2 regions of the Thioalkalivibrio sp. ALE9 genome follow, and region 1 is predicted to be linked to the other one. Evidence: riboswitches for the same ligand, from Rfam matches in the RefSeq annotation. Region 1 holds a riboswitch; the other holds the start of a gene.
What was found. Region 1 has a riboswitch for cobalamin ahead of bluB (5,6-dimethylbenzimidazole synthase). Riboswitches for the same ligand answer to the same signal wherever they lie in the genome.
Positions count from the first base shown of each region.

Region 2: linked by a shared signal. The riboswitch ahead of D106_RS0100790 (TonB-dependent receptor domain-containing protein) and the one ahead of bluB (5,6-dimethylbenzimidazole synthase) in region 1 are both predicted to bind cobalamin.

Region 1 covers NZ_KB898134.1:9,576-12,782, reverse strand. The annotation lists gene D106_RS0112225 (cobalamin-binding protein) at 1-761, opposite strand, end outside; cobalamin riboswitch at 909-1,117, shown strand; gene bluB (5,6-dimethylbenzimidazole synthase) at 1,212-1,964, shown strand; gene cbiB (adenosylcobinamide-phosphate synthase CbiB) at 1,961-2,863, shown strand; gene cobD (threonine-phosphate decarboxylase CobD) at 2,880-3,207, shown strand, end outside.
Region 2 covers NZ_KB898122.1:161,772-164,978, reverse strand. The annotation lists gene D106_RS0100790 (TonB-dependent receptor domain-containing protein) at 1-1,565, opposite strand, end outside; cobalamin riboswitch at 1,707-1,954, opposite strand; gene D106_RS0100785 (hypothetical protein) at 2,042-3,207, opposite strand, start outside.

The DNA of each region.
Region 1 (3,207 bases):
CATTGCGTCCAGGCGATGACCCAGTCGGGCCGATCCTCGCCCATGCCGCCGCCAATGATAACCTCCGGGTCGGCCTCGATGACCGCCTCGCGATCCATGCGCGGGACCAGCCGGTCCAGGTGGCCGAACACGTTCACCCCGCCGCACAGGCGGATCGCCTCGCTGATCAGGTGGTCGTCGTTCACCGTCATCAGGGGCTGTTCCCACACCTGATAGAACAGGCGTACCGGGTCGCGCTCGGCGTAGTCCTGGCGAAGGGTGTCGATCGCCTCCTCGAAGCTTCGCACCGCCTCGTCGCCCTGCGTCTCGGTGCCGGCGAGCTGTGCCATGCGGCGCATGCTGGCGGACACGCCATCGAAGCTGCGGGGCTCCGACACGTAGACGTGGAAGCCGAGCTCGCGCAGGTGTTCGATCTGGGATTGCGAGTTTCCGCTGCGCCAGGCAACGACCAGGTCCGGATCGAGCTGCACGACGCGCTCCATATCGATGCGGCTGTAGCCGCCCACGCGGGGAAGCATCTCCGCCTCCGGCGGGAAGTCACTGTGCTGGGTCGCGCCCACCAGCTTGTCGCCAGCCCCGACGGCGAACAGGACCTCGGTGATATGCGGGGCGAGGCTGACGATGCGCTCGGCGGGTTGTTCCAGCCGGACCTCGTGACCGTCGTCGTCGGTCACCGAGATCGGGTCGGCCAGTGCGGGCGCGGTGCACAGCAACATCGCGACGAGCATCGCGGGGTAACGTCCGAGGGCCTTGTAATCCATTGAAAATCCGAAGGTTGTGGAATTGATTGAAGGTGGAATCGAGGGTGGCCGCGGTACTGCGCGCAAGCCGCAAAAGCGTTTCATCATAGCAGCATGGGCAAGATGGTTTGGTGCCCAAATTGGTCGGGGGCGCGCCGAACGCGTATCATACGGCGGCTTGAATCAGGTGCCTGCAATGCGCAGGTGAAACGGGAAGCCGGTGCAAATCCGGCGCTGCCCCCGCAACGGTAAGTGAGCGGCGAACCACACCGCAGGCTTGGCCACTGTGCCCCCACGGGTCACGGGAAGGCGTCTGTGGCATCGGCAGCCGCCGACGCTCGCAAGCCCGGAGACCGGCCTGGTGATGACGCATCCTGCGATCGTGCGGCGGGCAACGATCGAGGGCACGGGCACCATCTGCGGTGCCCGTTCCTTCGTGGTTTCGCCGTGCCGTCGCCCCGACGGAAACGCATGACGAACCCAGACCCCAAACCGACAGCAGAGCATCCGAACGCGTTCGCCTCGGCCGAGCGCGAGGCGGTTTATCGCGTGATCGGGGAACGCCGCGACATGCGCCATTTCCGTCCGGATCCGGTGGATGGCTCTACGCTGCGCCGGCTGCTGGAGGCCGCCCACCGCGCGCCTAGCGTCGGGTACATGCAGCCCTGGCGCTTCCTGCGGGTAACCGACCCGGCCCTGCGCGAGGCCCTGCATGCCCACGCCGCGGACGAGCAGGCCCGCACCGCCGAGGCCTGCGGGGAGCGCGCGGCGGAGGTGCACCGCCTGAAGCTGGAAGGGATCCGCGAGGCGGGGGAGTTGCTGGTCGTGGCCCTGACCGACGGCCGCGAACGCTATGTGCTGGGGCGGCGTACGCTACCGGAGATGGACCTGTGCTCGGCGGCCTGCGCGATTCAGAACCTGTGGCTGGCGGCCCGCGCGGAGGGGCTGGGCATGGGCTGGGTCTCGCTGTTCGATCCGGACTGGCTGGCGCGGCAGCTGGACATGCCGGAGGGCGGCTATCCGATCGCGGTGCTGTGCCTCGGCCATGTGGAGCGTTTCTACGAGCGGCCGATGCTGGAGACCGCGGGCTGGGATCGCCGGCGGCCCCTGGAAGAACTGGTCTTTCAGGATCGCTGGGGCGTGCGCGGCGAGCTGGCAGCCGCCCCGGATGCGGCAGGCGCCGGAAACGGGGCGGACGAACGGACCGGATCCGACAGCGCATGAGCGCTTTCCTGATCCTGATAGGCGCCCTGATCCTCGATCGCTTGTTCGGCGATCCGCGGCGATTCCACCCGCTGGCCGGGTTCGGTCGGCTGGCGGCCTGGGCCGAGGCGCGCTGGCATGCGCCCAGTCGCCTGCGCGGGGCGTTGCTGCTCGCGGCGTTGGTCCTGCCATGGGTGGCGCTGGCCGCTCTGGGGGCGTCGCTGGCGTGGGGCTGGCTGCTGTCGCTGGCGATCCTGACCCTGGCGATCGGCTGGCGCAGCCTGGACGAACACGCAGAGGTGGTCGCGCGGGCCCTGGAGACGGATGATTTGCACGGTGCCCGCACGGGCGTGGGGATGCTGGTCAGTCGGGACACGGAGGCCCTGGACGTGCGCGGGGTGAGCGGGGCGACCATCGAGTCGGTCCTGGAGAACGGCAACGATGCGCTGTTTGCCACGATCTTCTGGTTCCTGGTCGCCGGGGCACCGGGCGTGGTGGCCTACCGGCTGGTCAACACCCTGGATGCGATGTGGGGGTACCGTAACGAGCGGTATGCCACGTTCGGCTGGGCGGCCGCGTGGCTGGATGACGCCATGAACCTGATCCCGGCGCGTCTGACGGCCCTGGCCTATGCCCTGGCGGGGCGCGGGCGGGACGCATTGCAGTGCTGGCGTGAACAGGCCGCCGGATGGAAGAGCCCGAATGCCGGGCCGGTGATGGCCGCTGGGGCCGGTGCGCTGGGCGTGGTGCTGGGCGGCCCGGCGCCCTATGGCGGCCAGCGCGAGTGGCGCCCGCGCCTGGGCATGGGCCGCCTGGCCGATGCCGCGGGCATTCGTCAGGCGGTGGCGCTGGTGGACCGGGCGCTGGCGATCTGGATGGCATTCATCGTGGTGGGGGTGATTGTCGTTGTCCTGTTCTGATCCGCAGAAGGCTCCCATGCCCGAACCCCGGGCGCTCGTGCAAGTGCACGGGGGTGGTGTGCGCCAGGCAGCAGCGCGCTACGGCATTCCGGCAACAGAGTGGCTGGATCTTTCCACCGGCATCAACCCGCATGGCTATCCCGTGGGCGAGGTCCCGCAGCGGGTCTGGGCGCGGCTGCCGGAACCGGAGGACGGGCTCGAGGCCGCGGCCGCTGACTATTACGGCACCGCGGCGCCTTTGCCCGTCGCGGGCTCGCAGGCGGCGATCCAGTTGTTGCCGGCGCTGCGCTCGGGTACGGCGCGCGTCGGCATCCTCGAACCCAGCTACAACGAGCACGCCCGGG
Region 2 (3,207 bases), on a different contig from region 1:
TCGAGATCGAACCGGGCCGTCACGGGCGAGCGCCGGCGAAGTTCCTTGCCAGTCTCACGATCTTCGGCGTCCATCAGCGTAAGGGAAGCGCGAGAAGCCCAGCGCGGGCTTTCGTAACCCGCTTCCAGCTCGATTCCCTGAATACGTGCTTCATCGATGTTCTCAGCCCGAAATGCAACGGGATCAAAACTGATCATCTGATCCAGTTCCGTGCGGAAGACGGCAGCATCGGCATAGTAGGCCTCGCGTGTGTAGCGCGCCCCGATTTCGAGGCTCCGCGAATCCTCCGGCTCGAGGTCGGTATTACCAAACCCGGGGAAGTACAGGTCGTTGAAAGTCGGCGCCTTGAACGCAGTGCCGTAGGACGCCCGCAGACGCAGCGGGTCGGTCATCTGAAAGCCCCAGGCCACTTGTCCCGTGACCTTGTCACCAAACTGTTCGTTGTCGTCGTAGCGCAGGCTGCCTTCCAGGTCGTGGCGACCCATGTCGACCTGAACAACGGAATACGCTCCTAGGTTGTAGCGCGAATCCTCGTCGTAAACGGTATCGCTCGCCACACGATCCTCGTAGGCGTCGATACCGGTGATGACGAGGATATTGTCCGCAACCACAATGTCGTTGCGCCAATTGACCATATCGCGACGGGTATCGAACTGGGAAAAGAATTCCCCCTCAAGAAAGTTGTCCGATTCGTCGCGACTGTGCCCTGCAGAGAGCTCGGTGTCCCAACGCTGAGTGACGGGAATTCTCACGCCGGCGCGAAGCGCGGCATGGACGAAGTCGGATTCATCCGGCGAGAAGATCGAGCCACTGTCGAATTCGGTCGTGCCCTCCGAATAAAGAATATTCCCGAAGAACTCGACGCCATTATCCAGACGGTGCGAGACCTTGGTTGCCAACGAGGTGTTGTCGTAGCCATCCCGCTCGTCGTCACCGACATCGTCCTGCACATTGATGCCGTCGGTCGCGAAGTGGCTGAGCGAGAAACTGTAGTTCGTGCTCTCGGTACCACCCGCGACACCAACCCCGGCCTCGCGGGTATTGAAACTGCCACCGCCGACAAACGCGTTGACTTTCGGAGGCCCTTTGCGGCCTTCGCGAGTGAAAGTCTGCACCACGCCACCAATCGCATCGGAACCGTAGATGCTGGTGCGCGGACCGCGCACGATCTCCACCCGCTCGATCTCCTCCGGTGGCAGGAACTGCCAGCTTGCGCCACCACTGGTGGCCGACCCCATGCGCACGCCGTCGATCAGAAGCAGGGTGTGGTCGGAGCTTGTCCCGCGGGTGTAGACGGAAGTTGTCTTGCCGAAGGCGCTGTTCTGGGAAGTTTCGATCCCGGCGCGGCCCTCCAGCAGATCGGTGAACTGCTGGGGCTGCAGGCGCTCGATCTCTTCGCGGTCGATGATGGTCACCGAAGCGAGCGTCTCGTCGACGGTCTGCGCGATGCGAGAGGCGGTGACCTGGACGGTTTCCAGGGTCTGCGCGTCGTTGGTATCCGGCGTATCCGCCAGAGCGGGACTGGTGGCCAGCAGGATGGCCGTGGAAAGTGCTGTGCGTTTCATGTCGTCCGTGTCTCCCGGCGAGCCGCCCGCACGCCGTTGATTCGTCGGGATCGCGCGAACAGGGGGAGACAGACACGAGGGGGATCGGCCTCAACCGGCTAACGGCCAGGCCCGATCATCCGCCTCGCATGCCCGCCGCATGCCGCGCGATCATTCCCTGGCCGGTCTCCGGGCTGACGAGCGTTCCGGTGCGGCGCCTTCCCGAACCTTATGTTCAGTGGCACTGGCCGCGACCATCAGGGACCGTCGGACGGTCCCTCGCTCGATCACCGTTGCGGGGGCAGCGTCGGTTTCGCCCGCGGCTCCCGAGGACCCGTCTGGACTCACCGAACTTCCCGTTTAACCCGCCAGGTCGAGCCTGGCCGGGCACCGGGGAACGCGGCGAACACTACACAATTGGGCGCAAAATTACCAGCCGGGGGAGACTCGATCTCGCACAACCGGAACCGTCGAACCAGGCCCGTCGCGACGGATCATCAGCGGCGGCGCCGCTCCTCGGCGTGGAGATAGCGGGTCCCGCGCTTCAGCAGCAGGCCCCAGGTCTTGTCCTGCAGCATGGCGTCAAACTCGGGCGACCGCTCGGCGCGCAGTGCCACGGGATGCGACTCGTCCCCGGCATGCGTTGCCAGCATGTCCAGGCGCTCGCGGTTGGCGCCGTACTGCTCGACCAGGAAATCGCGCATGGAATCGCTCAAAGGCAGGTGATAGATACGCGTGAGGCGCATCGCCAGCCATTCGGCCATGCGCCCGAGATCCTGGCGGACCTTGCGCACCATGGCCGAGCCCAGACCCGCCTTGGCATCCGCGCTCATGCCCACATACAGCCCCCCAAGATACGCGGCCGGGTTGGCGTAGATGGCGCGCTGGATGCTCGGGTTGGTGAGGTCCACCAGCGGCTCCAGGATCAGGGCCAGTTGGATGCCGATGCGCTTGGCCGTCTCGGCGTCCAGCGCCGCCCCCCCGAAGTAGAACAGGTCGCCTTCGCGCTGGATCTTCAACTCCTTAAGGAAGTTGCAGAAGTCGTTGGCCAGCTTCAGCTTCTGGTCATCGGTCAGCTCGATCAGCTCCTCGCTGACCCGGATACCGCGCACACTGCGCTTGAACCAGCGCTTCTCGCCCCGCTTCTCCACCTGGGCGCGGCGCAGGGCCTCCCAGCGCTCCACCGCATTGGCGTAACGGCTCTGCGCCTGCATCAGCTGGTCGCGCGCCTCGCGCAGGTCCTCGACCCGACGCAGTGCCAGCCCCAGGAGCTGGCCTTCCGGCGAATGCTCGTCGGGTTCCCGATCCTCCAGGGTACGCAGTGCCTCCAGGACCTGGCGCCCCAGGTCGGTTACGGGCTCGCGCAGGACCTGCGGGTCCAGCCCCGAGGCATCGCTCTGGGACAGCAGAATACCGAGCGAGCGCAGGCGGCTGACCACCCCGGCCTGCGCCACGCGAAAGCGGTTGCCCTGGGACTCCAGTCGATCCAGGGCGGCCCCGAGCTGCCAGCCACCGGACCATTCGAAGCTCAGGCGCTTGATCTGGCGCCCGTTCACGAGCTCGAACGCGAGCACGAAGATCGCCTGCACATCGTCGAGGGTGCACCGGGCCAGGTCGTCGGCATCGGCGGCGGAAAACAGGCGGTCCAGGAACTGGTCCACCC